2 regions of the Ruminococcus sp. RTP21484sp1_RTP21281st1_A8_RTP21281_210402 genome follow, and region 1 is predicted to be linked to the other one. Evidence: a T-box and tRNA genes for the amino acid it is inferred to sense, from the RefSeq annotation. Region 1 holds a T-box; the other holds one or more tRNA genes.
What was found. The T-box of region 1 lies ahead of metG (methionine--tRNA ligase). A T-box ahead of a tRNA ligase gene usually reads a tRNA of that ligase, here a tRNA-Met.
Positions count from the first base shown of each region.

Region 2: it has a tRNA-Met gene. The T-box ahead of metG (methionine--tRNA ligase) is inferred to sense a tRNA for this amino acid. The anticodon was not compared.

Region 1 covers NZ_JBCPGE010000024.1:45,228-61,732, forward strand. Annotated here, with positions in the region: gene AB5170_RS12580 (zinc ribbon domain-containing protein) at 1-174, shown strand, start outside; gene AB5170_RS12585 (hypothetical protein) at 492-1,712, shown strand; gene AB5170_RS12590 (NADH peroxidase) at 1,930-2,475, opposite strand; gene AB5170_RS12595 (transcriptional repressor) at 2,705-3,103, opposite strand; T-box leader at 3,292-3,577, shown strand; gene metG (methionine--tRNA ligase) at 3,666-5,624, shown strand; gene moaC (cyclic pyranopterin monophosphate synthase MoaC) at 5,702-6,235, shown strand; gene AB5170_RS12610 (molybdenum cofactor biosynthesis protein B) at 6,204-6,695, shown strand; gene AB5170_RS12615 (NAD(P)-dependent oxidoreductase) at 6,792-7,205, opposite strand; gene AB5170_RS12620 (TSUP family transporter) at 7,202-7,633, opposite strand; gene AB5170_RS12625 (TatD family hydrolase) at 7,713-8,489, shown strand; gene AB5170_RS12630 (bifunctional 2-polyprenyl-6-hydroxyphenol methylase/3-demethylubiquinol 3-O-methyltransferase UbiG) at 8,515-9,375, shown strand; gene AB5170_RS12635 (GNAT family N-acetyltransferase) at 9,372-9,989, shown strand; gene AB5170_RS12640 (SpoIIE family protein phosphatase) at 9,986-11,623, shown strand; gene upp (uracil phosphoribosyltransferase) at 11,704-12,333, opposite strand; gene AB5170_RS12650 (uracil-xanthine permease family protein) at 12,969-14,324, shown strand; gene AB5170_RS12655 (TPM domain-containing protein) at 14,606-15,496, opposite strand; gene AB5170_RS12660 (hypothetical protein) at 15,510-16,505, opposite strand, start outside.
Region 2 covers NZ_JBCPGE010000026.1:247-16,751, reverse strand. Annotated here, with positions in the region: gene AB5170_RS13045 (WYL domain-containing protein) at 1-213, shown strand, start outside; gene AB5170_RS13040 (substrate-binding domain-containing protein) at 277-1,743, shown strand; gene AB5170_RS13035 (xanthine phosphoribosyltransferase) at 1,827-2,399, opposite strand; gene AB5170_RS13030 (hypothetical protein) at 2,640-2,867, shown strand; gene AB5170_RS13025 (DUF6783 domain-containing protein) at 2,876-3,019, opposite strand; gene AB5170_RS13020 (DUF6783 domain-containing protein) at 2,960-3,124, shown strand; gene AB5170_RS13015 (metal-sensing transcriptional repressor) at 3,287-3,616, shown strand; gene AB5170_RS13010 (Mrp/NBP35 family ATP-binding protein) at 3,642-4,472, shown strand; gene AB5170_RS13005 (class II aldolase/adducin family protein) at 4,589-5,677, opposite strand; gene AB5170_RS13000 (LysR family transcriptional regulator) at 5,756-6,667, opposite strand; gene AB5170_RS12995 (phosphoribosylformylglycinamidine synthase) at 6,987-10,784, shown strand; gene AB5170_RS12990 (RNA polymerase sigma factor) at 11,053-11,562, shown strand; gene AB5170_RS12985 (hypothetical protein) at 11,555-12,703, shown strand; gene AB5170_RS12980 (hypothetical protein) at 12,786-14,333, opposite strand; gene AB5170_RS12975 (hypothetical protein) at 14,386-15,078, opposite strand; tRNA gene AB5170_RS12970 (tRNA-Met) at 15,146-15,219, opposite strand; tRNA gene AB5170_RS12965 (tRNA-Val) at 15,238-15,310, opposite strand; gene rhaD (rhamnulose-1-phosphate aldolase) at 15,779-16,505, shown strand, end outside.

The DNA.
Region 1 (16,505 bases):
CTGAATAATACATTTACCGGAAATGGAACGGCGGTCTGCATTGAGAATCTACCTGGGAATGAAGTCCTTGATTTCGCGGGAAGTACTTTCTCAGAAAATGATGTGGACATTGATAATAAAGCAGAGCATTCGGTGGATACGGCGAAGGCAAATTTTGAGACTGCTTCGGAGTAATGCTCTGTGAGGGCTTTTTTATATAGCGTTCAAGTAATATTTTAATAAGAGTTTTAGGGTTACAGATTAATCATTTTGCGGTCTGTAACTCTTTTTATATTACGGCACAATGGCAGATGCCGCCGAGACTCCCTGCTGCAGTAGCAGAATCCTGCAAAGTATGATTTCTGTGCATCGCGAAGCGTGTTGCTGTGAAGGTCGTGAACAGTAATAATTTCTTCTTGTACTATGCTTTCAGGTAATTGCTTTCCTTCCTCCTATTATTATATGATAACTTATCAGTCTCAAATAAAATTACAAAAAATGGGGGTCAAAGGATGAAGAAAAGAACATTAGCGCTGGCGTTGGCATTGGGGTGCGTATTTATGTCTCCAACGCTTTCCTATGGGGAAGAGAATGCAGAGGTAGTTTCAGAAATAGAAGAGGATTCCAGTACGGATGAAGGAAACAATAACTCCTGGGGAAAAGTTGCGGTAGTAGATGACTTCGGGGATGCAACGGGGCAATCTGTTATAAGTACGGTTGTTTCCGGAACCTTTAGCAACACGGCAACAACCGGTAGTGATCTGCTTGTCACAGCATATATTAATTTTGATGAATTTGATTATTGTTATGATTTATCTTTTAAACTTTTAGAGTATAAGGATACCCCTGCTACTTATTTTTCTTCTGATTCTAAAGAATTGAAAATAAAAGTTGGAAGTATAAATACGGTATATGAATATGGTTTGCTAGGTGAGGAACCCAATGGCAATGTTTATGTCAGCGGATCTTCAGGAGAAGATATTGTGAAATGTTTATATGAAGGAAATGATATACGTTGTGTACTGAATCTTGGTTCATCTAAATATAGCTTTGCATTGGAAGCAGGCAATATCGCAGAGCTAATTGATGAAGGCGGATATGGTGCGCCGTTAGATGAGGAAGGCAGGAAGGAAAGAAAAAGTAAACATGAAATAGAAGAAGCGCAGGAAAGCAGCAGGAAAAAACAGGAAGCAGAGCTTGCACAGGCGGAGAAGGTTATAAAACCCAAAGATGATTTTATTGCTGCATATGTGAATCATACAGATGCGGATAATGACTATGAAAGTGGATTTTATTACTTCAAAGCTCATGCAGACGAGTTTGAGACTTTAACAGAAGAGGAATTATCCTCCATTTTTCCATGCAGATTCCGGTATTATACGGTCAACTGGGCAATTGGCGGAACCACTGGTGCCGGAGACCTTTATGAATATGACGCAGATGGTAATACAAAACAGCTTGGAAGCTTTGGAACAGATGACAGCTATCGCACAAGAGAAGAAATAAATCCCAACTGGCCTGAGATTAATGGAAGCTGGCGAATCGAAGATGGAAAACTGATCCGAACAATTACATCTGGAAATCAGGAAAAACGTTATATTGTGAAATCATTAGACCGTGACGGCTATTATTTATTATGCTTTGAAAGTGCAACCGGCGAGGTGAATGCGGTTATGATGATTGTTTTATATGATGAGAACAATATGCCGTTGTATGAATTTACAGAAAATTAAGTACAAAATAGCGAGAGAAGCTATGCGGGGAGGGACTGTGGTCAGCACAAATTAAACGAAACGGGAGAGACACATTTTGAGAGTTTTTAAGAGTGAAAAATGGGTTAGGGACACCTGATTTACATATTAAAAATGACGGAAGTCTGCCCAAAAAGGGAATCACGAAAGTGATTCCCTTTTATAAAAAGCTTTATTTTATGCGATTCCCCGGTAAAAATTATTCTCCGAAATATCTCTTAAGCAGACCAGCGAATGCTTTTCCGTGTCTAGCCTCGTCTCTTGCCATTTCATGAACTGTATCATGGATTGCGTCAAGGTTAGCTGCTTTAGCACGTTTCGCAAGATCAGTCTTACCAGCTGTAGCGCCGTTCTCAGCTGCTACACGCATCTCAAGGTTCTTCTTGGTGCTGTCTGTAACAACTTCACCTAATAACTCAGCGAATTTAGCTGCGTGCTCTGCTTCTTCATAAGCAGCTTTCTCATAATACATACCAACTTCCGGATATCCTTCTCTGTGAGCAACACGTGCCATAGCAAGATACATACCAACCTCAGAGCACTCGCCCTCGAAGTTTGCTCTTAAATCAGCAAGGATGTCTTCGCTGACACCTTTAGCAACGCCCACAACATGCTCAGCTGCCCATGCCATTTCATCATCCTGTTTCGTAAATTTCTCAGCCGGAGCCTTGCAGATTGGACATACTTCCGGAGCTGTGTCACCTTCATGAACATAACCACATACACTACATACCCATTTAGCCATAATTAAATTCTCCTTTTCTTATATAAAATTTTTATTTAGTTTTTAATAATAGTAATCATTACTGTTTTATGGTAACATATTGTTTCTTGCTTGTCAAGAGTTATTGAAACTTTTTTCTAACAGGATCGAATGTTCACTTAAAGTTTGGTGCTGTGGCCATTGCTTGTCGAGCGGCTGTAATTCCCTACAGAATAGCTATGATCAGAAAATGAAAAATTTATTCAACTGATTAGTGAGACTCTTCCTTCAGGCATTCCTTGCAAATTCCGAAAAATCTTGCTTTATAATCGGAAATCTGACCATCCTTAAAGTCAGCTGCAATACTCTCAAGGCTTTTATCAATATGTTCGCTGAATACGTCCATCACTCTGCCGCAGCGGGTGCACATAAAGTGACAATGGGGAACGGTGCGGGCATCGAATCGGTCTGCTCCGCCAAAGCTGGAAAGCTTCTGTATTTCACCCAGATCAGCGAGAAGAGAGAGGTTTCGGTATACAGTTCCAAGGCTGATGTTTGGATAAATCTGCTTCATATTCTCATAAACAAAATCAGCGGTGGGATGGTCGGTTCTGCCAGTAAGAAACTCCTTAATAGATTCTCTCTGGCGGCTGTATTTCAATGTGGCCATCTGATTCCTCCTTTCTCTCAATAATAGTAATTGTTACTGATATTAATATACAAGATAATTGCAAATTTGTCAATAGTAATTTGGCTAAATTTACACTAAAATTATAAATATTGCATCGCTGTAAAATGATAAATTTGGGTTTACAAACCCATTAAAATGTGATACGCTCTTTTATATGAATTTATAAGCCAAACCCATAGAAAAAGAGAGTACATTTGCGTACCGCATTACAGAGAATCCCCCGGGAGATGAGCAGTTAAGAGTTGCTTTTCCAGGCTGAGAGGGGGTGTGTATGGAACAGATGGAAGATGGCTTTGGAGGGGCGCAGTTGAAGTAATTTAGGCTGCGACAGGAACGCCTGTTATAGCGTAAGGGTATGAAGGTACCCGGTGAGATTCCCGAAGATGGTTTTTCCATCTGTACCGTGAGGCGGGAATGAATAGAAGTGGTAACACGGGATAACTCGTCTTCTCAGTATATTTGAGAAGACGTTTTTTTATGTTGTGACAGGAAGGAGAAGTTTAACCAGCTCTTTTTGTTACACAGAAAAGGAGGAAATACAATGAGTAAACCAAAATATTACATCACCACAGCCATTGCCTATACATCTGGCAAGCCGCACATTGGCAATACCTACGAGGCGGTTCTGGCAGACGCCATTGCGCGTTATAAAAGACAGCAGGGCTACGACGTATTTTTCCAGACCGGAACTGACGAGCATGGCCAGAAGATTGAGCTGAAAGCAGAAGAAGCAGGTGTTACACCTAAGGAATTCGTTGATAACGTATCCGGTCAGATCAAGAGCATCTGGGATCTGATGAACACATCCTATGACAAATTCATCCGTACCACAGATGAAGACCATGAGAAACAGGTTCAGAAGATTTTCAAGAAAATGTATGCAAAAGGGGACATCTACAAGGGAGAGTACGAGGGAATGTACTGTACTCCATGTGAGTCCTTCTTCACAGAATCCCAGCTTGTAGACGGAAAATGTCCGGACTGCGGACGCCCATGCGTACCAGCCAAAGAAGAGGCTTATTTCTTCAAAATGAGCAAATACGCAGACCGTCTGATTGAGCACATTAAGACACATCCGGAATTCATTCAGCCGGAATCCCGTAAGAACGAGATGATGAACAACTTCCTTCTTCCGGGACTTCAGGATCTGTGCGTATCCAGAACTTCTTTCAAATGGGGAATTCCGGTAGACTTTGATCCGAAGCATGTTGTATATGTATGGCTGGATGCCCTGACCAACTATATTACCGGAATCGGTTATGATTGCGATGGAGACAATTCTGAACTGTTTAACAAGATGTGGCCTGCCGACCTTCATCTTATTGGAAAAGATATCATCCGTTTCCATACTATTTACTGGCCAATCTTCCTGATGTCACTGGATCTGCCTCTTCCGAAGCAGGTATTCGGTCATCCGTGGCTTCTCCAGGGCGATGGAAAAATGAGCAAATCCAAAGGAAACGTTATCTACGCAGACGAGCTGGTTGATTTCTTCGGCGTTGATGCTGTCCGTTATTTCGTACTTCATGAAATGCCGTTTGACAACGATGGTGTGATCACCTGGGAGCTGATGGTAGAGCGTATGAATTCCGAGCTGGCAAATACTCTTGGAAACCTGGTAAACCGTACCATCTCCATGTCAAACAAATACTTTGGCGGCGTGGTAGAGAATAAAGGCGTAACAGAACCTGTTGACGATGATCTGAAGAGCTTCATTCTTTCTGTTCCTGCAAAGGTTGATGCAAAGATGGAGAAACTTCGTGTAGCAGATGCCATCACAGAAGTGTTCACTATTTTCAAACGCTGCAACAAATATATTGATGAGACAATGCCATGGGCACTTGCAAAGGACGAATCCAAACAGGATCGTCTTGCAACCGTTCTTTACAATCTGGTTGAGGGCATTTGCATTGGAACCACTCTTCTTGGGTCCTTTATGCCGGACACAACAAAGAGAATCCTTGGTCAGTTAAATGCTTCAGAGAGAACTCTTGAGGATCTGAAGACATTTGGACTGTATCCGTCAGGAAACAAGGTAACAGATAAACCGGAGATCCTTTTTGCCCGTATGGACATCAAAGAAGTTATGGAAAAAGTAAACGAGCTTCATCCACCGAAAGAAGAGCCGAAGGAAGAAAAGCCAGAGGAGAAGGTTGTAGATATTGAGGCGAAGCCGGAGATCACATTTGATGATTTCGCAAAGCTTCAGTTCCAGGTTGGTGAGGTTATTGCCTGTGAGGCGGTGAAGAAATCCAAGAAGCTTCTTTGCTCCCAGGTTAAGATTGGAAGCCAGGTTCGCCAGATCGTATCTGGAATCAAGGCTTACTATACACCAGAGGAAATGGTTGGCAAAAAGGTTATGGTAGTAACCAACTTAAAACCAGCGAAACTTGCAGGAATTCTTAGTGAGGGAATGATTCTCTGCGCAGAGGATGCTGAGGGAAATGTATGCGTAGTCAGCCCTGAAAAAAATATGCCGACAGGATCTGAAATCTGCTGATTTTGACCGGAAGCGTCCATCTGATATAGCCGGAATATAATATAATAGGTTAATATTGTTATAAAAAGGGACGAATTATGTGTAATAAACTAAGCCATTTTGATAAAAATGGTAATGCTGTTATGGTGGATGTCTCGGATAAACCGATTACCCACAGAACTGCAATTGCAACAGGTTCTATCCAGGTTGGAGCAGAAATCATGGAGCATCTTACTGCAGGCACTGTGGCAAAGGGAGACGTTCTTGGCGTTGCCAGAGTTGCCGGGATCATGTCTGTGAAGCACACCTCGGATCTGGTACCTATGTGCCATCCTTTGCCGGTTACCAAATGTACCATTGATTTCGAAATTGAAAAAGAAAATGGAATTATCCGCACTTTTTGCACTGTGAAGACAGACGGTAAAACCGGTGTGGAAATGGAAGCCCTTACAGGTGTTCAGGTGACTCTTCTTACAATTTATGATATGTGCAAGGCAATCGACAAGCATATGGTGATGACAGATATTCACCTGGTAGAGAAAACTGGCGGTAAGAGTGGGGATTTTTTGTTCAAAGAAATAAAAAATGAAGGGGAGAAAAATGAAGCGAGTAGCAATTATCACATCCAGTGATATGGGATTTCAGGGTAAGCGGGAAGATTTAAGCGGTCCGGCGATTCAGGAAATCGTAGAAAGAGAAGGCTATCAGGTAGTCTCTATGGATATTCTTCCAGATGACCGTGCCATGCTTTCTAAGAGAATGGCGGAAATCGCAGATGAGAATCAGGCAGAACTGATTTTGACTACTGGCGGAACTGGCTTTTCCCCGCGGGATGTTATGCCGGAGGCCACCGAAGATATTACAGAACGTAAGGTTCCGGGAATCCCGGAGGCCATCCGCGCTTACAGCATGACGATCACAAACCGCGCCATGCTCAGCCGCGCTACAGCCGGAATCCGAAAAAAGACTCTGATCATTAATCTTCCAGGCAGTCCGAAAGCAGTAAAGGAGAGTCTGGAATACATTATTGGAGCTCTTGGTCATGGTATTGAGATTATGACCGGGGAAGCTGGAAATTGTGCAAGGCAGTAAATATTCATAAATTTTATAGTAAATGAGAATCCCCTCCACTATGCAGCAGTTGCTTTTGTGGAGGGGATTCTTAGTTTGGGGGCTGACGAAGACTGCTTATGGCTGCTCTTTCATAGTTTTAAAATACTGGCTTGTTACAATCAGAGAGTTGTGCACCATATCTTCCAGTGCCTGATCTGTAAAATATGCGGCGTGAGGCAGCATAAGTACATTAGGCATAGAGTTTAAGATTGCCATTTCGTGATGTATAATCATCTGATTTTTGTGATCCCGGTAATAAATATTCCGGTCTCCATCAATTACATCAAGACCTGCTCCTGCAATATGGCCGCTTTCAAGTGCTTTGATAAGTGCTGTTGAATCAATGATGGAACCACGGGCAGTATTTTTTAGTGTAGGTTTTTCGCTGAGAAGCTTAAGGTCTATATTGTAATTCTGGTAATACTTCTCAAAAACAGGAAGTTCTTCCGGTTCAACAGCATATGCGATCATTTTCATCTGGTTTTTCATTTTCCGTCACTGTCCTTGGTATTGCCGGAAGCTGTGATCAGATCCAGTTTGGTAAGCGTGGTAAAAGCAAGCAAAATAAATGCACCGCCTCCGGCACCGTAAAAACCTGTGTAGGCACCTAATATCAGACCAATGAGTACCGCCCGGATTGCAAGCTGTCTTCTGGAAAGGGTGTCCATCTTGCTTTCTTCGCCTAAGCTTTTGTTGGCAAGGATGAAGACCGCTGCAACGGGAAGGAGTAGTACCATTATTATCTGCAGATATTTGGCTGAGAGGATCAGATTAAGCTTTGCGCCAAGGACGGAGCCGATGACAGCATTTATTCCTGCTATGGATGCAGTGAACCAGTAAACATGTCCGCTTTTTATAAATTTATAAAGTGATGTGAAGCCGCCGAGAAGACCGGAACACTGAAATAGAACTTTCAAAAAGCGGTTTATAACACTTTACTGGTATAATTTTTGTATGCTATAATTGTTGTATCTCAAAGAAAAATGAGGCAGAAAAATGATATTTGATACACATGCACATTATGATGATGAGGCATTTGACGAAGACAGAGATCAGCTCCTTTCTTCCATGAAAGACGGGGGAGTGGGCTGTATTGTAAATGTGTGCGCGTCCGTCGGAGGATTTGGCGGGACCTTGGAATTGATGAAAGCGTATCCTTTTGTGTATGGCGCAGTGGGGGTTCATCCCGACGATGCAGGAATTATGACACAGGATACTCTGGATGAGATCCGGCGTCTTTCCCATATGGAGAAAATGGTCGCCATCGGAGAAATCGGTCTGGATTACTACTGGCATAAGGAAGAGGCAGAGCATAAACAGCAGCAGGAGATGTTCCGGGCGCAGATGGACATTGCTAGGGAGGAGAAGCTGCCATTTATGATCCACAGCCGGGATGCAGCCGAGGACACTCTGGAGATTGTAAAGGAATATATGAAAAAAGATATGTTCGGAGGAATCATTCACTGCTTTTCCTACAGTAAGGAGATTGCGGCGGAATATTTGAAAATGGGACTTTATCTTGGCATTGGCGGCGTGCTTACTTTCAAAAATGCAAAGAAGCTGAAAGAAGTAGCTGCCATAGCGCCGCTGTCCCAGATCGTTCTGGAAACGGACTGCCCTTACATGGCACCGGAGCCCAATCGAGGCAGGAGAAATTCCTCCTTGAATCTGCCCTATGTTGCAGAAGCCCTGGCGCAGATCAAGGGAATTACTGCAGAAGAAGTAATTGCAGTGACGGAAGAGAATGCGAAGCGGTTATTATTCAGAGCATAAATTTTGACGGACAAGGAGACAAGTAGTGCAAAGTCAGTTAGTATTTCAGGAAAAAAAAGAGAGGGAACGACTGAGAAGACAGAATTTGCTGTTGTCACAGGCAGAGAAACCTGCGTTAGAGCATTTTTTTAAGGGAAAGTCAGAACTTTCTGTTCTGGATATTGGCTGCAATGATGGAGCCCGAACCTTTCACCGCTTTTCAGATGACAGGATTTCCAGGGTGATTGGCCTGGAGTATAATCAGCAGCTTGTGGAAAGAGCCAACAGTCAGTACGGAAATACTAAATTTTCTTTTTATCAGATGGATGTGGATCGGGATTCGTTTTCCGCGGATTTTCAGAAGCTATGCACGGAACCGGAAGACAGAGAATTTGATCTGATCTGTCTTTCTTTTGTATTAATGCATTTGCATGATGGGGAAAAGCTGCTTCGCACATTGAAGAATTTTTTGAAAAAAGGCGGAGTGATTTTTATCACAGAAAGCAATGACCGCATATCCACTTTGGCTCCAGATGAAAAGAATCTTCTTGGACAGTTTCTGGATATCTTAAAAGAGGACAAATACGCAGGAAAAAGAGAAACCGGTCAGGCCGTTCCCGGCTGGCTGACCAACTGCGGATACGATCATATCCATGTCTGGTGCAAGGGGATTTCCGCTGCCAAAGGCGAACAGCAGCAAAAAGAAGATATTTTCCAGACCTTTTTTTCCTATTTGCCCGAGGATGTGGAAATCTTGCTGGCGGAAGAACCGGATAACAGAAAATATCAGGACTGGCAGAACTGGCTGAAGAAGAATTATGAAGAACTTCAGCAGCTGATTCTGAGTGAGGAATCGGAGATTACAATGGGCATGCAGATTTTGTCCTGTGAGAAGGGAAGCTTATGACACAAAAGACAGGGAGGTTTGGGGCTTCTGGCAGAGAATTTTGTCTGTATTCATTGGAAAAAGAGGATATTGAGGAAACACTGCAGCTTATGGACAGGTGCGTAGGCGAAAATCTGTATCAGAAAGAAGAGCTTGAGCAGGCCATTGGAAGCAGTGAACGGGCATTCCTTCTGCTGAGAACTGCAGAAGGAGAGCTTGCAGGATATATTTATTACTATCTTACCAATGAGAAGCAGATTGCAGAGGATACCAGGCTTACGGAACAGAAAATTCAACAGGTATGCCAACAAGATACTTTGGCACCTGTTGGAAAGATCCAGTCTGTAGGAATAAAAGAAACATTTCGCAGACAGGGACTGGCAGTTTGGCTTATGAAGTATGCGTTGAGGCAGTTTGCGGAGAAGGGCATAGGGGAAGTGTTTATCATCTGCTGGAATGCAGGCGGTAAAGTTCCTCTGGAAAAGGCACTTCAGGAATGCAGGTTTGTTCATCTTTTTTCTGCAAAGATGATCTGGTATAATAAAAAAGAACTTTATTGTCCATATTGCAAAGGACGCTGCAAGTGTGATGCAGAGGTTTATTTTAAGAAAGTTAAGGAAAGGAATTGCAAATGAAAATAAAACTTCTTCCTAAATTTATACTTTCACTTGGCGTGATCGGTGTAATCCTTACCATTGCCATTTCTCTTTTCAGTTATAGAAGCTCCAGATCCTATCTGGAAAATCTATATGCACAGAGGGTAATGACGAACAGCAATAGTATTGCAGATATGATGTCGGTTTCGGATGTGAAGAAAATCCTGGCAGAAGGCGGGGACAAGACAGAAGAATATTCGGAAATGGTCACGCTGTTTAACAAGCTGAAAAAGGACGGCGATGCTACATATCTGTCTCTGGTTGTTCCGGATGAAGACAGTGTTCATTTCTACATAGATGCCCTGGTTGAGGAATTGGGAGATGATCCTGCGAATCAGATTGCCTATGGAAGTGACATTTTGTACACTGATGCTGCAAATCCTGATGATCCTGCTGACATGGAGAAATATATTACCATATGGAACCAGTATCAGCAGAATAAAGGTGTGGATCATCCGCTTGTGACGGACAACAGCTATGGCTATAATTACACGGGCATTTCGGTGATTCTGGACGAGAATGGAAAGGCTCTGGCAGAAATTCAGTATATTCTGGATATGAAAGAGGTCAGGAATTATCTGAATTCCTTTCTTATCAATATGTTTCTGATTTCTTTTTGCATTATCGCAGTGACGATGGCTGCGTATATTGTCTTTGTGCGAAAGACAATCACCAGACCGATCAGCAGGCTGGCTGATTTTACCCAGGAGATTACAGAGAGCGGAAAGTTTGAGAATCAGAGAATTACTATGAAAACTGGTGATGAGATCGAGGCACTAAGTGACTCTTTCAACTTTATGATGGAAGAGCTTGAAAATTACATTGCCAATCTGTCCAAAGTGACTGCTGAGAAGGAGCGAATCGGCACTGAGCTGGATATCGCCAGGAATATTCAGGCATCCATGCTGCCATGTATTTTCCCGGCTTTTCCGGATCGTAAGGAATTTGATATTTATGCAACTATGACACCTGCAAAGGAAGTTGGCGGTGATTTTTACGATTTCTTCATGGTAGATGAGACACATCTGGCAATTGTTATGGCCGATGTATCCGGAAAAGGTGTTCCGGCTGCGCTCTTTATGGTCATTGGAAAAACGCTTATCAAGGATCACACTACACCAGGAAGAGATTTGGGGGAGGTTTTCTCTACTGTAAATAATCTTCTTTGTGAGGCAAACAGTGAAGGCTTGTTTATCACTGCTTTTGAAGGTGTGCTGGATCTGGTGACAGGAGAGTTCTGTTTCGTAAATGCTGGACATGAAATGCCATTTATCTGTAAAGCAGGCGGCAGTTTTGCGGCATATAAGATTCGTCCAGGCTTTGTCCTTGCTGGATTTGAAGATATGAACTATAAAGCCGGCAGTATGACGCTGGATGTGGGAGATTTGATCTTCCAGTATACAGACGGTGTGACTGAGGCTACAAATGTAGAAAATCAGCTTTATGGAATGGAGCGTCTGGAGCAGGTTCTGAATCGTGTAAAAGACAGAACACCATCAGAAATTCTGCCTGAAGTGAAAAAAGATATTGATGCTTTTGTGGGAGAGGCACCGCAGTTTGATGATATTACCATGCTTTGCGTAGAGTATAAGGCGAAGATGGAAAAAGCATGATCGGGCAAAAAAAGGCTGAATTCTGGAAATGAGATAATTTCCGGAATTCAGCCTTTTTTAAATATGCTCTGGTCAAAAATCTATTTAGTACCAAAAATTCTGTCGCCTGCATCGCCAAGTCCCGGGCAGATATAAGCGCGGTCGTTCAGTTCTCTGTCCAGATGTCCTACATAGATCTGCACATCCGGGTGCACCTCATGAAGTCGTTTCAGACCTTCCGGAGCAGCGATAACAAACATACATTTAATGCTCTTTCCACCATGTTGTTTGATGAAGTTAACAGCGGAGATAGCAGAGCCGCCAGTTGCAAGCATGGGGTCAACCATAACGATGAGACGCTGGTCGATAGGATCCGGAAGCTTACAATAGTACTCATGAGGCTCATGAGTAACCGGGTCACGGTAAAGACCAATATGACCGATCTTGGCAGATGGAACCAGAGTGGTGATACCATTTACCATACCCAGACCTGCACGAAGTACAGGAACAACAGCAAGCTTCTTACCAGAAATCATAGGAGTTCTGCAAGTCTCAATAGGAGTCTCAACTTCAACATCCTCAAGGGGAAGATCGCGAAGAGCTTCAAAACCCATAAGAACTGCAATCTCCTCAATAAGTTTGCGGAATTCATTTGTTCCGGTCTCCTTATTACGAAGAATGGAAATCTTATGCTGGATCAGCGGGTGATCCATAATAAAAACATTGTCCATATCTGAAAAATTTGACATGATAAAAACCTCCGTAGTGTGATAAAGTTGCCATTGCCCTATGCAATAACAATCGTTACTGTTCACTCCGTGATCAGTAACACGCTTCGCGATGCACAGAAATCATGCATTCGCATGATTTCGCGCCGCACTTCTCGGATTTTCTGTGAACTTTGTTCACAAAAAACACCTCGCGGAACGTTACCAGTGAACAGGAACTAACAATCCCTTCAGAACCTTTTTTAAACGGGTTCCAGAGCGTATTGAAAATGCTCTATGGGAATACTGTAAAAATCATATCGCACTTTCTATAGAAAGTCAATAATTGTAAAAATTTGTCGCATACTTTATACTATAACAAGATTGCTGGTTACTGTTCACTCCGTTCACAGTAACGCGCTTCGCGATGCACAGAAATCATGCATTCGCATGATTTCGCGCCGCAATTCTCGGGTTTTCTGTGAACTTTGTTCACAAAAAACGCCTCGCGGAACGTTACCAGTGAACAGTAACGATTGCTGTTCACAGTATAGACCGTATTGGAAGAAATCATGCGAATGTATGATTTCTGTACAGTGTGAAGTGCGTTACCAGTCAGGTTGTGAACAGGCTCTAAGGGAAAAGGAGGAACTATATTTATGAAATTCAGAGTTGAGGGCATTTATGATGCCAAAAAGCTGGGAATCCCACAGATGCTGATTCTGGGGCTCCAGCATATGTTCGCCATGTTTGGCGCTACCATTCTGGTGCCGATCCTGGTAAACAACTATTTTCACGGCGAGGGCTTATCCATTCAGGTAACCCTGTTCTGTGCCGGATTTGGAACACTTCTGTTCCATGTACTGACTAAGCTGAAGGTACCTGCATTCCTAGGATCATCATTTGCATTTCTTGGCGGATTTGCCACCGTTGCAGAGCTTGACACCGGAATTTTTGCCAACATGTCTTATGGAGAGAAGCTTCCATATGCATGCGGTGGTGTGTTTGTAGCAGGACTTCTGTATCTGGTACTTGCAATGATCGTTAAGGTAATTGGCGTAAAGCGCGTCATGCGTTATCTGCCTCCGGTTGTAACTGGTCCGATTATTATCTGTATTGGTCTTAGCCTTGCACCGTCTGCAATCAGCAACGCATCCCAGAACTGGATCCTTGCTTTGATCGCACTTGGAACTGTTATTTTCTTCAACATCTGGGGCGTTGGAATGTTCCGTATTATTCCGATTCTGATGGGTATTGTTGTTTCTTATGTGGTTGCCCTGATCATGAATGCCTTGGGTATGACAAACGCAGATGGAAGTGCTATCCTCAGCTTTGCAGGAGTAGCAAGTGCGCCGATCGTAGGTGTTCCGAAATTCTTCCTCTGCAAATTTAACATTACTGCAATCCTTGCAATGGCACCGATCGCAATTGCTTCCATGATGGAGCACATTGGCGATATTTCTGCTATTTCCGCAACGGTTGACCGCAATTTCATCGAAGACCCGGGGCTTCACCGTACACTTCTGGGTGACGGACTTGCAACCTCTCTGTCAGCACTGATCGGTGGACCTGCAAATACAACTTACGGAGAGAACACCAGTGTTCTTGCTCTGAGCCGTGTTTACGACCCGAAGGTAATCCGTCTGGCTGCTATTTATGCAGTTATCCTCAGCTTTATCCCGAAGATGGCTGAGGTGATCAGTTCCCTTCCGTCTGCGATCATCGGTGGTATCAGTTTTATTCTTTATGGAATGATCTCTGCTGTTGGTGTCCGTAATGTAGTTGAGAACAAAGTAGACCTGACACGTTCCCGTAACCTGGTTATTACAGCGGTTATCCTGGTTTGTGGTCTTGGCATTTCCGATGGACTTACATTTACCATCGCAGGCGCACATATTACTCTTACAGGACTTGCACTTGCTGCAATTGTAGGAATCCTGCTGAACGCCGTTCTTCCGGGAAATGACTATGTGTTTGAGACTGCAAAGAAGAAAGAGGAGATGGAAGACGACTGATCCAGCTGGCTTTCCTATATGGTGATGCTGCCGGCAGGTGAAATGTCCGTTTAGCTGATATATAAAAAGAACTCGATTCAAAGCAAATAAATTCGGGAGTCTTTTTCAAAGAGGCTCTAAGTACATTTATTCGCCATGTATGAATCGAGTTCTTTTTTTGTTGTAATAGAAAATGCTGTTGGAATTTCCTATTACCAGGCAGAATCGCACTGCGGCAGAAGGGGAGGTGCCGTTCGAGGCGACCTGCCGCAGGCGGAGAATTCTGCAAGCAGGAATCTTTTTTAGAAGCTTCCGCCTGTACCTCCGTGATCGCTGTCTGAGCCGCCGGAGGAACTGTCACTATCCTTCGGTTTCGCTGTTTTGGTAACTGTGTGATACAGGAAAATATCGTTTGATCTTGTCAGTTCCATACTTCCCTGGCGCACATAATCCACTGCGCTGTCCTGTGTCCGTACGCTTTTCAGCTGGGCTCTCATGCCCATGGTGCACAGAAACGCAAGCACAAGACCGATTCCCAGGGAAATGAGAATCCATATGGGAGAAAAGGGCTCTGTATAAGGCTCCCCGTTAGCAGCCATTTCCAACAGATCCTGACACAGATCTGCGTAGGTATCGAAAGCGCCGTAGAAGTTTTCATCCTTTAACAGAGGCTCTACATTTTCCTTCAGATAAGCAAGTCCGTCATCGTTAAACGCAGTCATACCATATCCGTGGGTGGTAATGTGCCATTCACGGTCGCCAATGCTGACCATGAACAGGATTCCGTCGTGGTTTTCGCCGGTTCCGTATCCATTCTCATCGAAGAAATGGTCTGTAAAGAAGTTCATCTCATTGCCTTCTTTAGACTCTACTGTGGCAACTGCCACTTCCAGGTTGTATTCCCCGGTGATGGCTTCCAGCTTATCCAGAAGCTGGGATTCTTCCTCATCTGTGAGAAGATCTGCCTCGTCCAGGACAAGGGAAAATTCGGAGGCTGCAAAGTCCTGATAAGAGTCATCTTCCTCGCTGTCGGATCCGCCAAAGCTGTTGGAAGCTGCGGCCTGTACCATAACAGCTCCCGTACCTGGCAAAGCAGTATTAAAAAGCGCATCTGTGCCTGGAATAACTGCACTGAAAAGGCTTCCTGCTCCCAGCGCTGCCGCCAGAATAATTCCAAATGATTGTTTTTTCATGGCATGTTCCTCCTTAACAAAATGTGTGAATCAGCCATGCAATGGCGTAAGCAGCAACGGAAAAACCTGCAGTAAGTCCAAGGAACCATTTAGTGAAAATACCTTTATCTACAGGCAGATTTCCTACAAATTTACCAGTCTGTCCGTTCATGCCGAACAGATAGTGGTTGCCCTTCCAGGTGGTGGAAAGAAGCCATACCGGGAAAAGAGCATAGTGGGTTTTACCGCCTTTTAACTGAATACGGGTATCTTCAGGGGTAACGCTGTCATAACCGATGACCGTATCGCGAAAAGCATCTTCAGCGGCTTTTCTTACACGCTGGTTGGCGCGCTCAGCAGATTCTTCTGCGGATACATCATATTTGTCCGCAACGTATCCTGCCAGGTAAGGAGTGGCAAAGTCCACAGCCTCGGAAATTACATAAGGCTCCAGAGACTCTGTTAAATCATTGTCAATTTTGGAAGAACCGTCTACCGGAATCTGGTCGAACCCGATGTTTCCAGCCCGGAAAACAGAGTAATGGCTGGTTTCCGTATAATCATAGTCGCTGTCACTCCAGAAACGGGTCTTGGTGGCATGATAGCGGATATCTGCAGAGGCGTCGGTGTCAAAAAGCCAGAAAGGCACATAAACACCTTTGATCTCGTCAATGTGATTTTCCTTTTTAAATACTTTGGGTAAAAGGATCTTGCCGTGAAGATGTTTGGTCAGACCTTCTTTGGCTGCCTTTTTGTCCAGCTTAAACGGAATGATAAAATCCGGACGCAGGGTACCGGAAAATTTGCCGGACATTACTACCGGATTGCCGCAGAATGGGCAGGAGGAAGCACCTGTGCTTTCATCGGCAACGATTTCTCCGCCGCAGGACTGGCATATGTAAACGGACATTCCGCTGGCTTCATCTTCCTTCCAGGAGTTGTCTGAAGCACTTTCCCAGTTCAATTCATCAGATTGCTGGTTAGCTGCTGCTTCGTTAAATTCTTTGACGGTTTCCATATCAAATTCAGT
Region 2 (16,505 bases), on a different contig from region 1:
AAAAAGAAAGAAGTCATGGCAGCACTTGGAAATTATGCCCAGTACAAGGAGAAAGAAGAGGATACTTTCGTTGCTGCAGTGCAGGTGGATGAGACCTCTGAGTTTTACGGATGGCTTACAGGCATGGGGAAAGATGTAATCCTTATGAAGCCTAAGAAGTCAGTTCAGGCTTACCGTGATTATCTGAAGGGAATCCTGAAAGAATATAAGTAAGAATACTATTTGAAAAAGCTTGAAAATAGAGAATGATATGAAGTTACATAGAAAGGAATTTTTATGAAAAAGCAAATTGCAGGACTTCTTACCGGACTTCTGGTGTGCAGTGCTTTTCTCACAGGCTGTGGTAAAAATGAAGCCACCGAGGCTGTAAAAGAGAGCGTTGAGGACGAAAATGAGGGCACTGGAGACACGAAGGACGCTGACAGCAAAAAGGATACGAATAGAAAGTCCGATAAACAGGACAGTGATAAAAGTGATGAAAATTCAGAAGAAAGTGAGACAACTGAAGCCCCGGAGGAAAATCTTGATAAGGTGGGGGTTCTGCTTCCGGAAGAGGGAGAGGATATCAACAGCAGTCTGGAGCGTACAGAACTGAAATCACGTCTGGAAGAGGCAGGTTATGAAGCTGCTATGTATTTTGCCGGGGACGATTCTGACACCCAGGCAGAACAGATCAGGGAGCTTCTTCAGGATGAGAAACTGAAAGCACTGGTAATTTCACCTGTTGATCCATATGGTCTTACAGATGTACTGGAAGAGGCTTCTGAGCTCTCAATTCCGGTGATTGACTATGACAATCTGATCATGGATACGCCCAACGTGAAATATTTTGTCACTTTTAATATGCGTGCAATTGGAAAAGAGATTGCCAAAAATATTGTAGAGAAAGAAGAACTGGATAAAGTCCGGGAAGACAGAGGTGCCCGTACCATAGAGTTTCTTATGGGCTCTCCGGATGATGACGCCTCGTTATTCCTGTTTAACGGAATAATGGAGGTTCTGCAGGAGTATATTGACGATGGTACCCTGATTTGCCGTTCCGGCCGTGTGACTTTTGATGAAACCAGCATTATGGATCAGAATACAGATACTGCGAAGAAGCAGCTGAAATCTGAGATAGACGAATTTTATTCTCTGGAGAAAACTCCGGATATTATCTGCACTGCTTCTGATGATTTTGCTCTGGCAGCTCTGGAGCTTCTGGAAAAAGAGCAGCTCCAGCCTGGTGATGAGAACTGGCCTCTGATCACAGGTGTAAATGCAGATGCAGATGCTGTTAAAAGTGTGGCAGAAGAAAAAATCGGTTTTACAGTCATGATGGATCGCCGGGATCTGGCAGAAGCACTGACGAAGCTGGTGGAAACCTACCTGAATGGGGATGACGTTGATATCAATAATTATTCCCAGTATGATAATGGTGTGAAGATCATTGGAACGGTTACCTGTGATGGAAAGCTGATCGATAAGGATAATTATCAGATTCTTGTGGATAATGGATTCTATCTGGCAGAAATGATCGCGCCGGAAGCCTCTCCTATGCCTGTTCCCGAGGAAGTAAGTCCGACACCGGAAGTGACAGTGACGCCGGAGGCGAGTCTTACACCGGAAGGTGGTGAGCCTGAGAAAAAGAGCCAGGTAATTCCAAAGGATGAGCCTGAAGTGAGCACAGAAGAAGTTCCGGCTGTAAAGGATGGAGAAAACCAGGAGAGCAATAGCAAGCTGCAGAGTAGTGGAAAAGCATAAAACGGAAGTAAAATGAAAATACGTAAGTAAAATGAAAATACCAGTAATCGTTTGGTGATTACTGGTATTTTTGCTCCTAAAAATTAATCGCGGAAGGTTAGGGAATCATCTGTCATGGAATCAATGATAGCCAGAGATTCCAGACGGACACCCATATCACGGATCTGTTGTCCGCCGTGCTGGAAGCCCTTCTCAATTACGATTCCGGCACCTTCAAGAGTAGCTCCGGATTTCTTTACAATATCGATCAGTCCGAGAAGAGCACAGCCATTTGCAAGGAAATCATCAATAAGAAGTACGTGATCCTCCGGACTAAGGAACTTCTTGGAAATAATAACATCATAAACTTTCTTATGGGTAAAGGATTCAATCTTGGTGCAGTACATCTCGCCGTCCAGGTTTACACTCTGGGATTTCTTGGCAAATACTACAGGAACATGAAAATACTGTGCTGCAATACAGGCAATGCCAATACCGGAAGCTTCAATAGTGAGGATCTTGGTGATGGGGCAGTCTGAGAAACGCGCCTTAAACTCCTTACCAATCTCATTGATCAGGTCAATGTCCATCTGGTGGTTCAGGAAACTGTCTACCTTTAATATATTGCCTGGTTTCACAACGCCATCTTTCAGAATACGTTCTTTTAAAAGCTGCATGGCTATATCTCCTTTTCGCTTCATGTCGTTTCGATTTTAGTATTTCTATGATACGACATTCTCTGAAGAAGTTCAATTATTTTTGACAAAAAAGTACAAAATATCTATAATGAAATTAATTTATGGAAAAAGGATTAGCTTTATTGTGAAAAACATCTGCAGTCAGCCGGATAAACAGTAATGCAAATGCGGGAGATGACAAAGGAGCAGATAGTTTTACAAAAAAGAGCAGGTGAGAATATGAAAGAGTATGAAGTAATCTGGGAAATTTTCAACAAATGCCCCAGGAATCAGATGCGGGATGTGTTTGTAGATGAGGTGGAGATAGAAGACCCGGAAGAATATGTAAAGAATAAATTTAAGGGAAAAGAAGTAACCTATGAGAAGACGGTTCTGGAAGATGGCACCATCATATTTGACATCCAGACCTCCCAGATCAAACAGAGATGTTCCTTTACGGAAATATAAGCTGCAGGTCACGAAGCGGATTTTAAGCTACTGCTTACAACAACGACCTTAGAGCATGTTTGAAAAAGACTTTCCGCAAGATGTGCGTCACAATTTGTGGGAGATTTTGTCCGGATGAGGGCGCCGTAGCGGGCTACGGCAACCGAATTCAGACAAAATATACCGCAAAGTGGGGCGTGCAGATTGCGGGAATGATTTTTCAAACAGGCTCTAAGGCATATTTTTTAATACAATCATCAGAAATAGTGCATATTTAAGGGAAGTATGTTATAATAAACGGACGTGCTTCAAAAGAATTACACCAGTCAGAAACCATCCACAGAACACTGTTGGATATGCGAAATGGTTGGCAAATACAGGAGGATGACATGATAGAAGAACATTTAGAGAACCACCTGCATGAAGGCGAGGAAGAGCATATGCATACCCATGTTCTGGAAGATGGCACCACTGTCATGCATTCCCATGGAGAACACGGACATCACCACAGTCATGCACAGACCAAGGCTGTACTGAACCGGCTTTCCCGTGCAATCGGGCACCTGGAATCCATCAAACGTATGGTGGAAGACGGCCGGGACTGCAGCGAAGTGCTGATCCAGCTTTCCGCAGTGAAATCTGCTATTAATAATACAGGCAAGATTATTTTACAGGATCACATTGAACACTGTATTGTGGATGCGGTAGAGCATGGAGACAAGGACGCCATCAAGGAACTGGAACGTGCAATTGACAGGTTTATGAAATAAATAAGGAAAAAGGAGATAGATAAAAATGGCAAAAGAATGTGACAGCAAGACTTGCGACAAATCAAGCTGTGAAGGCTGTGCCAGCAAGAAAAATCCGCAGAGCATGCAGGCTGCAATGAATGCAATGTCCAATGTAAAGCATGTGATCGGTATTGTAAGTGGTAAAGGCGGCGTTGGAAAATCCTTCGTGACAGCATCTCTTGCAAACAGAATGGCAAAGAAAGGCTATAAAGTAGGAATCCTTGACGCAGACATTACCGGACCATCCATCCCGAAAATGTATGGCCTGAAAGGCGCTGCCCAGGCAAACGACAGCGGTATTTTCCCTATGGAGACCAAAAACGGAATCAAGGTTATGTCCATTAACCTGCTTCTTCCAACTGAGGACACTCCGGTAATCTGGCGGGGACCGATCCTTGGCAACATGGTAAAACAGTTCTGGACAGATGTTATCTGGGGTGATGTAGATTACCTGTTCGTAGATATGCCACCAGGAACAGGAGACGTTCCGCTGACTGTATTCCAGTCCCTTCCGATTCAGGGAATCGTGATCGTAACCTCTCCACAGGATCTTGTAAGCATGATCGTGAAGAAGGCATACAATATGGCTGGAATGATGAAGGTGCCGGTTCTGGGCCTTGTAGAGAACTACAGCTATGTGAAATGTCCAGACTGCGGCAAAGAACTGAAAGTATTTGGCGAAAGCCACATTGACGAGATTGCCGCATCCCTGAATGTTCCGGTTCTTGGCAAAATGCCAATCGACCCGGCCTATGCAGCCAAGGTTGACGAGGGCGCCTTTGATGAGATCGATAATCCGTATATTGAAGCAGCAGATGGAGTTCTGCCACAGTAAGAGGCTGGGAGCACTATAGAAAAACACACAAATTGTGGCGAACATTTTGCAAAAAAAGATTCTGTGTAAAAACAAGATTGTAACATCCTGTTTTTACCAGAATCTTTTTCTTTTCTTTATTTCTTACTGCGGTAAGCCTCTGCTTCCCAATGGGTAATGAAATAAGTGATCTCATCTGTCATCTGAAGCGGACCGCCGAAGCTTTCTGCATAGACAGCAAGCTTGATGGCATCCTTAGCAAGAAGCTGAGCCTTGGCAGCTTTCCCCTTGTCATCTTCCATAATAAATGCACCAACGCCCTGAACCAGGATCAGTCTTGGTTCTTTATCATTTTCAGCCATAAATGCATCCAGTGCTTCTTTTGCCTGATCAATGTTTTCAACAAATAACGGATATGGACCGCAATATACAATGTGATCAGGGGTGAATGGTTTCAGAAGCGGTGCGGCAGCTTCTTTATTTTTTACAAAATTATCTGCTTCAGCAGCCGGTACAACCTCTACAGCATGTCCGAGCAGCTGGGAAAGCTTCTGTGCAGCAGCCTCTTTTTCAGGGGTAACAGCATCACTGACGTCAGCTGTTCGTTTTACCTGTTTTTCAAGGGTGGAGATCACGCCATCAAATAAAACACCAATCTCTTCTACGGTATTTGCAGCTACGAAAATACCGTGATTCTGAAGCAGAAGAACCTGAACATCTTTTCCAAATTCTTCTTTATAAGCGTTCATTTTCTCATAACAGATACGTGCAAGAGTGTATCCTGGTTTACAGATGTCGATCCAGAGAACCTCTTTTCCAAGAAGCTGCTCGGAAAGTGCCTTTGCGCCATTGCCGCAGGTCAGACCGTTTACAAGAGTAGGATGAACATGCAGTACATAGGTATATGCAAATAAATTGTGGAGTAATGCTTCCACGCTTGGACGCTTGGTCTTATCTGCATCTGTTACTGCCGCCATTACATCTGCAAGATAGGCAGCTTCACGCTCTGTGTCATTTCCCGGATACTCTGTTTTCATGATCTCATTGAGACGGGCGCGGCTCATCTCAACGAATTCCTCTGCCTTAATGGTGGCAAGCTGTGTACCGGAGCCCTTTACATACAGTGTGGTTTCATCTTTGACAGAAGTATTTCCACCGCCTGCAAGAACGTAAGCAGGATTGCTTCCGTAAGTGTTTGACATTTTTACCAAAGTTGAAAGATCCATAAAATTTAATACCTCCCATTGTTTTTTTCATACATCTACATTGTACATGATATGGTAATATTTAGCTATCAAAATATGCTAAAAAGAAGTAGTTTTTGTGCTTTTTGATGAAAAATAGTCAAAAAACTTCTGGGCAGCCTGGGATAAGGGAAGGCTTTCGTGATATACAAGGGCCAATTGTCTGGGCGGAAGCTGCTGCTTCAGGCTGACCTCTATCAGAGAGGTTTCCTGTCCCCGTAAAGAAGCCAGCATGTAATCCGGAACACAGGCAATTCCAAGACCAATGCGTGCCAGATCAATAAGCAGATCATTGCTGTTAAGCTCAACCTCCGGAATCAGATTCTGTCTGTGGGATGCAAAAAACTGATGAAGATATTCACTTGTTGTGCTTTTGGACGAAAGGGTGAGAAGAGGATATTCCATCAGCTTCTTTATTTCCAGGGCTTTTCCTTCAAGTGGAAAGAAGTCCGGATTGGCAACAAAAATATCCCGAAATTCTTTTACCATCTGTACTTTTGTGTGTGCGGTAAGCCGGGAATTGGGAAGATTGCTTACGATCAGGTCCACCTGACGGTTTTCCAGAAGCTCCACGCAGCCCATGGAGGTGCTGTTTGTGACCTTGATCCGCACTCCGGGATAATCCTGATGAAAGCGCTTCAGGTAGTCAATCAGAAAGTACCGGCAGATGGTATCGCTTGCCCCTATCCGAAGCTGCCCCTGAAGTCTGTCTTCCTCAAGAAGCTGTGCCTCTCCCTGGGAAAGCATTTCCAGGGCCGGTTTGACATGCTGGAAAAGTATTTCTCCCTCAGGGGTAAGGGAAACCTTCTTGGTGCTTCGGAAAAACAGTTCCCGTCCCAGCTTTTTTTCCAGAGCCTTGATTCCCTGGCTTACTGCAGACTGGGAAATGAACAGCTGGCGGGAGGCTTCAGAGAAGCTTAAGGTGGTGGCAACGTAGTAAAAGCATTTGTATAATTCAAGATTGATATCCATATATAAATCCTCCAAAATCAAACTCGTTACTGTCCACTCCGTGACCAGTAACACGCTTCGCGATGCACAGAAAGACGAACCTTCTTGTGACAAGCACAAGAAGTAGCTCTGCTATGACTGATGTGCCTTGTTTATTTACATATAGAAGTAATAGTAATAAAAAATATAAGATATATTAATTTTACTTATGACAAAACCTATGATACTATAATAAACGAAAATGTGCAAGAATGGCTGCAGTTTTGCGCAGTCATCCAATTTTTTCAAAATGAAAAAGCACACCACACTATGATTTCACATTCACGAAAGGAGTTTTCCAATGAGTAACGTAAGACGAGTATACGTAGAAAAGAAACCATCCTTTGCCGTAAAAGCCAAAGAACTGAAGCATGAGATCAGCTCTTATCTGGGCATTAAGACTGTAACAAACGTGCGGGAACTGATCCGCTATGACGTAGAGAATATTTCTGATGATGTATTTGAAAAAGCATGCCATACCGTATTTGCCGAGCCTCCGGTAGATGACCTTTATCTGGAGAAATTCGAGGCAGCAGATGGCGCACATGTTTTTTCTGTAGAATTCCTTCCTGGACAGTTTGACCAGAGAGCCGATTCCGCTGTACAGTGCGTGCAGTTCCTGGACGAAAATGCACAGCCAATCATCCGTTCAGCAACTACTTATGTGATCGAAGGTGACATTACAGAGGAAGAATTCGAGGCAATCAGGAATCACTGCATTAACCCTGTAGATTCCCGTGAAACAGGCCTTCAGAAGCCGGAAACACTGGTTACAGAGTTCAAAGACCCGGAAGATGTTAAGATCTTCGATGGCTTCCGCGATATGGAAGAAGCACCATTAAAGGAGCTTTACAGCTCCTTGAACCTTGCTATGACATTCAAGGATTTCCTTCATATCCAGAACTATTTTAAGAACGAGGAGAAGCGTGATCCATCCATGACCGAGATCCGTGTTCTGGATACTTACTGGTCTGACCATTGTCGTCATACCACATTCTCCACTGAGCTTACACAGGTGAAATTCGACGAGGGTGATTATAAAACTCCTATCGTTGATACCTATAACAGATATCTTTCCGACAGAGAAGTCCTTTATAAGGGACGGGACGACAAATTCGTCTGCCTGATGGATCTTGCTCTTATGGCTATGAAGAAACTGAAATCCGAAGGCAAGCTTCAGGATCAGGAAGAGTCCGACGAGATCAATGCCTGCAGTATTGTAGTGCCGGTTGATGTAAATGGAAAAGAAGAGGAATGGCTGATCAACTTCAAGAATGAGACACATAACCATCCGACAGAAATCGAGCCATTTGGTGGTGCAGCTACCTGCCTTGGCGGTGCAATCCGTGACCCGCTTTCCGGACGTACTTATGTATATCAGGCAATGCGTGTAACAGGAGCAGCAGATCCTACTGTTTCCGTAAAAGAGACTTTGAAAGGCAAGCTTCCGCAGAAGAAACTGGTTCGTGGCGCAGCTCACGGCTACAGCTCCTACGGTAACCAGATCGGTCTTGCTACCGGCTATGTAAAAGAAATCTATCATCCGAACTACGTTGCAAAACGTATGGAGATCGGTGCAGTTATGGGTGCGGCTCCAAGACGTGCAGTTATCCGTGAGAATTCTGATCCGGGAGATATCATCATCCTTCTTGGAGGACGTACCGGACGTGACGGTATCGGTGGTGCTACCGGTTCCTCCAAAGTACATACAGAGGCTTCTATCGAGGTCTGCGGCGCTGAGGTACAGAAAGGAAATGCACCTACAGAGCGTAAGATCCAGCGTATGTTCCGTCGTGAGGAAGTCAGCTATATTATTAAGAAATGCAACGACTTCGGTGCAGGCGGTGTATCCGTAGCAATCGGAGAGCTGGCACCTGGTCTTCAGATCGACCTGGACAAAGTTCCAAAAAAATATGCAGGTCTTGATGGTACTGAGATCGCAATTTCCGAGTCCCAGGAGCGTATGGCAGTTGTTGTTGCTCCGGAAGACGTAGAGAAATTCCTTGGTTTTGCAAACGAAGAGAACCTGGAAGCAGTTCCGGTTGCAGTTGTAACAAAAGAGCCAAGACTGGTGCTTTCCTGGAGAGGAAAAGAGGTTGTAAATATTTCCCGTGCATTCCTTGATACCAACGGTGCACATCAGGAGACAACTGTAGAAGTTGAAATTCCGAATAAAGAGGGCAACCTTTTTGAAGAGCGTCCGGACGTAGCGGATGTAAGAGAAAAATGGCTCTCCACACTGGCAGACTTAAATGTATGCTCCCAGAAGGGGCTTGTAGAGATGTTTGACAGCTCCATTGGTGCAGGAAGCGTTCTTATGCCTTATGGCGGTAAAAATCAGCTTACAGAGACTCAGGCAATGGTTGCAAAGGTACCTGTACAGAATGGAACAACTAATACTGTAACTATGATGAGCTATGGCTTTGATCCATACTTATCCTCCTGGAGCCCATATCACGGAGCTGCTTATGCAGTGACAGAATCTGTTGCAAGAATCGTGGCAGCAGGTGGTGATTATAAGAAGATCCGTTTCACCTTCCAGGAATACTTCCGCCGTATGACAGAGGATCCAAAGAGATGGAGCCAGCCATTTGCAGCACTTCTTGGTGCTTATGCAGCACAGATGGGCTTCGGTCTTCCGTCTATCGGTGGTAAGGACAGTATGTCCGGAACCTTCAATGACATTGATGTTCCGCCAACACTGGTTTCCTTTGCAGTGGATGTTGCCAAGCTTCAGGATGTGATTACACCAGAGCTGAAAAAGGCTGGAAACAAACTGGTATGGCTTCGCGCTCCGAAAGATCAGTACGATTTACCGGACTATGCGGCAATTATGGATCAGTACGAGAAATTACACAATGACATGCAGGCAGGCAAAGTGGTTTCCGCTTATGCACTTGACCGTCACGGCATTGCTGCAGCTGTCAGCAAGATGGCATTTGGAAATGCAATGGGCGTGAAGATTGAGCATAACCTGGATCCAAGAGACTTCTTTGCACCAGGCTTCGGTGATCTGGTTCTGGAGGTTCCGGCTGAAAAGGTTGGTCAGCTTTCCATCACATACACCGTGATCGGTGAAGTAACAGCTGATGGCAAATTCTCCTACGGAAATGCTGAGATTACACTGGATGAGGCTTACAAGGCATGGACAGGTACTCTGGAGAAGGTCTTTAAGACAACCTCTGGTGAAGAAAACGATGGACCAGTTGCTATGGCTGTAAAGACAGCAGATCCGGAAGCAACCTATGAGAATGGTATTTATAATACAAAGAATATTTATGTCTGCAAGCATAAAGTAGCAAAACCTCGCGTATTCATTCCTGTATTCCCAGGAACAAACTGTGAGTACGACAGTACAAAGGCATTCGAGAGAGCCGGAGCTGAGGTAGACGTTAAGGTATTTAAGAACTTAAGTGCAGAGGATATCCGTGATTCTGTGGAAATATTTGAGAAATCCATTGATCAGGCACAGATGATCATGTTCCCAGGCGGCTTCTCCGCTGGTGATGAGCCAGACGGTTCTGCGAAATTCTTTGCAACTGCCTTCCAGAATGCAAAGATCAAAGAGGCAGTTATGAAGCTGTTAAATGAGAGAGATGGTCTTGCACTTGGTATCTGTAACGGATTCCAGGCGCTGATCAAGCTGGGACTTGTTCCATACGGCGAGATCTGCGGACAGAAAGAGGATTCTCCTACACTGACCTATAACACCATCGGACGTCATATTTCTAAGATGGTTTACACAAAGGTTGTAAGCAACAAGTCTCCATGGCTGCAGAAAGCGGCTCTTGGCGGTGTATACTGCAACCCGGCTTCCCACGGTGAGGGACGCTTCGTAGCAAACGATGAATGGCTTACCAAGCTTCTTGCAAACGGTCAGGTAGCTACCCAGTATGTAAATCCAAACGGAGAGCTGGATCAGTCCGAAGAATCCAACATCAATGGTTCTACATACAACATTGAGGGTATCACAAGCCCGGATGGACGTGTCCTTGGTAAGATGGCACACAGCGAGCGTCGCGACAATGGCGTTGCAATCAACATCTATGGACAGCAGGATATTCAGATCTTTGAGTCTGGTGTTGAGTACTTCAAATAAATAAGTAAATAGGATTATAGGAGCTGGCATTTGTGAGTGAATAAATTGCAAATGCCAGCTTTTTCTATATTTATTAAAAATCTCCGACCGTGTAAAATATTACACATATCTAATATTCTTGTTTTTATGCTTAGTATTCACTCATCATGGGCGAAAAATTATATTCGATGAAATATTCTCCCTGCCTTTTCCATCTAATGTATGTAAAAGGAAATACAGCAATATATTTCGTGTACTGCAGAACACAAAAAAAGGAGCGAAAACCCTTATGGAAAATTTGGTGAAAAAGGCAAAAGCCGGAGATTCCGGTGCATTTGCACAGCTCATCCGGATGAATACCCAGAGCATGTACAAAGTAGCCTGGGCCTATCTGAAGAATGACGAAGATGTGGCAGATGCCATACAGGAAACGATTTTAAAGTGTTATGAGAAGCTTTCCACTTTAAAAAAGGATTCTTACTTCAAAACCTGGATGATTCGGATCCTGATCAATAACTGCAATGAAATGCTTCGGCACAAAGGCCGCGTTTTTCCTACGATGGAAATGGAAGAGGGAATCTTCGAGGAACCTGGCTATGTAGATTGTGAATGGAAGGAAATCCTGGCATCCCTGGATGAGAAGTACCAGGTGGTGATGCTTTTGTATTACAGCAAATCCCTTAGTGTAAAGGAAATTGCCGCTCTTCTGGAAATCAGCCAGAATACAGTGCTTACAAGGCTCTCCAGAGCCAGAAAACAGCTTCGTGCAGAGTATGAAGGAGGATATATTCATGGATGATAAATTGTTTGATGTTTTTTCAGAAGAAACAGAAGTGCCGGAATGTGTGCTCAGGCGTGTAAATGAGACCTTGGAAATGATAGAGAATTCGGCAGAGTCTAATAGAGGGTATCAGAAAGAAGAAAAAACGGGAAAAGTAATAAATGGCACTGACAGAATGGGAAAAATTGGTACACGGAAAAACTGGAAGCGCAGTTTGATCTTGACATTTGCGGCAGTGATGGTATTTGGTGCCACTGTTTTTGCTGCAGAGAAGTATATAGGCATTTCCGGCTTTTTCCAGGAAGTTGGAAATAAGATGCCGGAAGAAGCCAAGGAGCTGATTGAAAAAGATCCGGTGCAGCAGGAAGATGGAGATTCCATTCTTACTTACACCGTGAAGGAAGCCCTTTGTGATAAAAACAGTGTCCAGGTGGTGGTGGAAGTTACAGCGAAAGAAAGAGGCAAGTATCTTCTGGCAGGACAAGATGCCTTGAATGAGGATCCTGTAAGAAATCTTGGAATTGAAAGTGATAAGACAATAGAAGAATATGCCGCAGAAAAAGGACTGACCATCGTAAAGGTCGGAGCCAGCTTTGATTTTGATTCAGATCTGGGCATTGAAACAGCAGTGGGAAATTATCGAAATCTGGAAGATGATGTAGTAGATTTCTATTCTTCCGCGGTAAAGACAAATGAGAGTAAGAATCTTACCGTTTCTTGCATCGGAACTGCCACGCTTCCTGATGCTAAGTGCGTTGATGATGTGATGCGTACAAACATTACTTTTCAGCTGGAAGATAAGAGCCAGGGGAAAAGTATGACCTATGTGCCTGTGGATGGTGAAGGGATAACTGCAGATGGAAAAGTAAAGATCCTGTCCGCAGATATAGAAGAAACAGAAGTGGGCGATTACGTCACAATCCATTGCATCTTCTTAGAAGAGTGCGACAGTATTTCCCTTGATGTAATGGATCTGAATGGAAATCTGTGGCAGCTTTCCGACCTTGGCGGTGGTTCAGAGGTGGCAGAGTCTGGAAAAGAAGCCACCTTCCAGAGAAGCTATCAGAAAACGGACCTTGCCGACGAAATCGGAATACGGGGATATGACTATGAAACGAATACCACGTATGAGCCGGTAAAAATGAAGCTTAAAAAATAGAATAATCGAAAAAAGTCCCCATTCACTGTTTTTTGCAATTAAAACAGTGGGATGGGGACTTTTTTGATTTGTTAAATTAAGATTATCCGAACTTTCGCATATTACTCAGATCGGAAAAATCAATCATTTTGATTTCTTCAACGTTGCCGGTTGAAGCCATTGGGCAAACGGCGTAGTTTCGCGTCTCATTTCCTATAGTAAGCTTTACCACATAATGCCATATGGACCATGATGGAGAGCCAACCGGATAATCACCAAAGCAATAATGAATATCATCAAATCCACCGACTAATTCAGCGAACTCACCGAGAATTGCCGGTGATGTGCTAGAGTCCCAACGGTAAGTTACAAAAAATGGAGCATTGGGATCTGCTGCCAGAGAGACTGTATGATCGTTATATCTGGTTAAATATTTAAAGCGGCCTGGTTCTCTGAGGTAGGCACTTATAGCGTCCATCTTTTCAAAAGGAGTCATATCGGTAGTTGTAGTTTTGTTAATAATGTCAATCATCCATGCGTTTTTTGCCTGTTCATAATCCAGAACATTTAATGTCACTGTATTTGCAACCGTATAACCTGATAATGAATATTCCCTGAATTCTACAGTGTAGGTTCCTGCTTCGGAAAAATGCACGTATTTGATATAACCGCCTTTTACTTTCTCTAATGAAGTAGTTTCTGAGTCATTGTTTTCTAAAGGAATATCATCAAAGAAACGAGATGAACCACTTCTGTATGCGCTGGTCCGAGAGTCATTTCCATTAAAAATACAGGAAAAAGAGTTCGGATCCGGATTGTCTGTCTTTATAAAAAAAGGTTTGGGACAATCGGTGTAAATATCTGCCTTCTGTTTGTCCAGACCATAAATTTCATATGTATATTTAGCTGGTGCAGTTCCTTCTTTATCGTATGCAGGCAGATCAGCTTTGGGAATCGGTGTGGGTGTAGGAACCGGTGTGGATGTAGGCGTTGGTGTAGGTGTAGGGGTTGCACTTTGGTGGGTACTGTTTGTCTCTCTGTTTGTTGTGCAATGGCCTGTAGAAGACCATTTGGAATAGTATTTTTTTCCTTTAACAGTCATGTAAGTGCGGGTTTGCATATAATATGTAGTCCCGGCACGGAGGCCATTGAGACAAATTGTGTTGTTTTTGTTACCTTTGACTGTTATAGTTTTTGCATTTTTTAGTTTTGAATTAGTGGCATAGCGCAGCTGGTAACCACTGGTCTGGGAGGTTTGTCTTTTTACTACTACAGTTGCAGTTGCTGTTTTTGCATAGATATTCATTATCTGGGCTTTCGGCGGTAAAATAACAAACTGTTTTTTAGCAGTGCCGGTATAAGTGCCTTTTCCAATAATCTGAACCGTGTAAGTTCCTACTTTTTTGCAGCCTTTAGAGTACTTTACAATATAGTTTTTCTTTTCCTTCAAGACTTTTCCTTTATAAGTTACTCTTACTTTTGGACGCTGTACCTTTTTATTATAGGTAAGCTTTGTGGCTGATAATTTAATCCTGGTATTTTTCACATTTACCCTTGCTGCGGCAAATACCTGGCTTGAACTGCAAAACAGAAGCAGTAAAATAATGAGGCAGAGGTGAATCTGCCGGTGTAGATGATGATTTTTTTTCATGGCTTTTTACTCCTTTTATATGATAAGTTTATTGGGTTTTGTAAAAATATAACTATTTATGACCAGACCGTAGCAGCCATTTCTGATCGATTTTTTTCACTTCATCATCAGCAAACCGGATATGCAGTCTGACAGAATTGGAAAGCTGTACGACTTCCTCTACAGTACCTTCTCCGAATTTGGGATGAGTTACTACATCATTTACCTGGAATTTGACTTCGCTATGTTTGGCGCTTTTGTAGGCCTGTTCACGACGGTAGGTGTCCCGGATGGGAACTGTCTTGTCGTGAATAGGGTTTTTCAGAGCTTTGTCATAATCGTGCTTCAGAAGGCTTTCTCCGATCCTATAATAGGGTGTAGGCGCGGCGCCCACAAGAGAGCAACAGTATTTCCAGGCACTTCCATGCTTTCCTGCCTGCCAGTTGTACTGCGCCGGTATTTTCATATTGTATTGCATATAATGGGCGTATTCGTGCTTATAAAGATCCAGGCGATCCTCTTTGGAAAGAGGCTTCTTTACGGCATAACCAATAAACAGAAGGGAAAAATAGAAGCTTTCTTTTTCGTGAGCAGAAGCCGGGGTATAAGAGCCAAGTACAGCTTCATCGTAACCAAAGCGGATAGGTACAGAAGCCCCCCGAAGACCAAATTTGCGGTCAAGAGTCTGGAACAAAGCGCGAATCTGAGCTTCGTGGATGGTAGTTTCATTATCAAGAAGTTTACGAGTGGATGGGTCAATGTTCATGCAGGTACTCCTTTATGTAAGATCATTGTGGGCAAAAAAAAGATGCTGCAATCTGCAACATCTACAATAGCGAGAGGGGGATTCGAACCCTCGACACCGCGGGTATGAACCGCGTGCTCTAGCCAACTGAGCTATCTCGCCATATTCATTTCATAAGTATGGGGCCTACAGGGCTCGAACCTGTGACCCTCTGCTTGTAAGGCAGATGCTCTCCCAGCTGAGCTAAGACCCCATATACAAACTGTGAAGTATCTTCTCTTCCGCAGCTCGCTTTGCTATTATACTATTAACTGTCGCAAATTGTCAACAACTTTTTTTAATTTTTTCAAAAAAATTTAGAATTATATTTTTTTACTATTTTATTGGAAAAAAAGAAAACTAGAGCCTTTCTCAAACATGCTCTGGAAACAGAAATTTTTATTTTGGGTCCTTATTTGCAAAAAGCGGAAAACAATTTGGCAAGTAAGGTTCTTTCCAAAATGAGAATTGGTGTTATACTGAGTCTGTAAACAAGAAGAGCAAACAAAAGCATACCGGATACCTGCAAGAAGAAAAAGAACGGACGCAGCGTATTCGTATGGTCTCATAAAAAAGAGCTCACAAACATGCCCTGAGATCATAATTGCGATCAGCTGACAATTGTTTTTCCTATTAGGAAACGTCAGTTGGCGATACGAAAAATAGAAGAGGAGAAGATGGTATGAAGATTTTAGATTCCAAATTTATGAAGGGCTTTATTAAAATGGCAGACGATGGTTTCCAGCAGGGCTGGCATGAGAGAAACGGCGGAAACTTAAGCTATCGTCTGAAAGCAGAAGAAGTAGAAATGATCCGTCCACGTCTGAATGCACCAGGCGAGTGGCAGCCTATCGGCACAGAGGTGCCGGGACTTGCAGGAGAGTTTTTCCTGGTAACCGGAAGCGGCAAATATTTCAGAAACATAGCAGTTGACCCGGAAGCCTGTCTTGCAATCATTGAACTGGATGACAAGGGGGTTAATTACAGGATCCGTTGGGGACTGGTAGAAGGCGGCCGCCCAACCAGCGAGCTTCCAACCCACCTTATGAATCATGAGGTAAAAAAGAAGCTTACAAACGGCAGGCATCGTGTTATTTATCACGCACATACAACCAACACCATCGCATTAACCTTTGTTCTTCCACTGGATGACAAGGTATTTACAAGAGAGCTGTGGGAGTCTGCTACAGAATGCCCGGTTGTTTTCCCGGATGGTGTAGGTGTTGTAGGCTGGATGGTACCAGGCGGAAGAGAAATTGCAGTAAAAACAGCGGAGCTGATGAAGAAATATGATGTTGTCATCTGGGCACATCATGGAATGTTCTGCTCTGGTGAAGATTTTGATCTGACCTTTGGCCTTCTCCATACAGTAGAGAAGTCTGCGGAAATCCTGGTGAAGGTAATGTCCA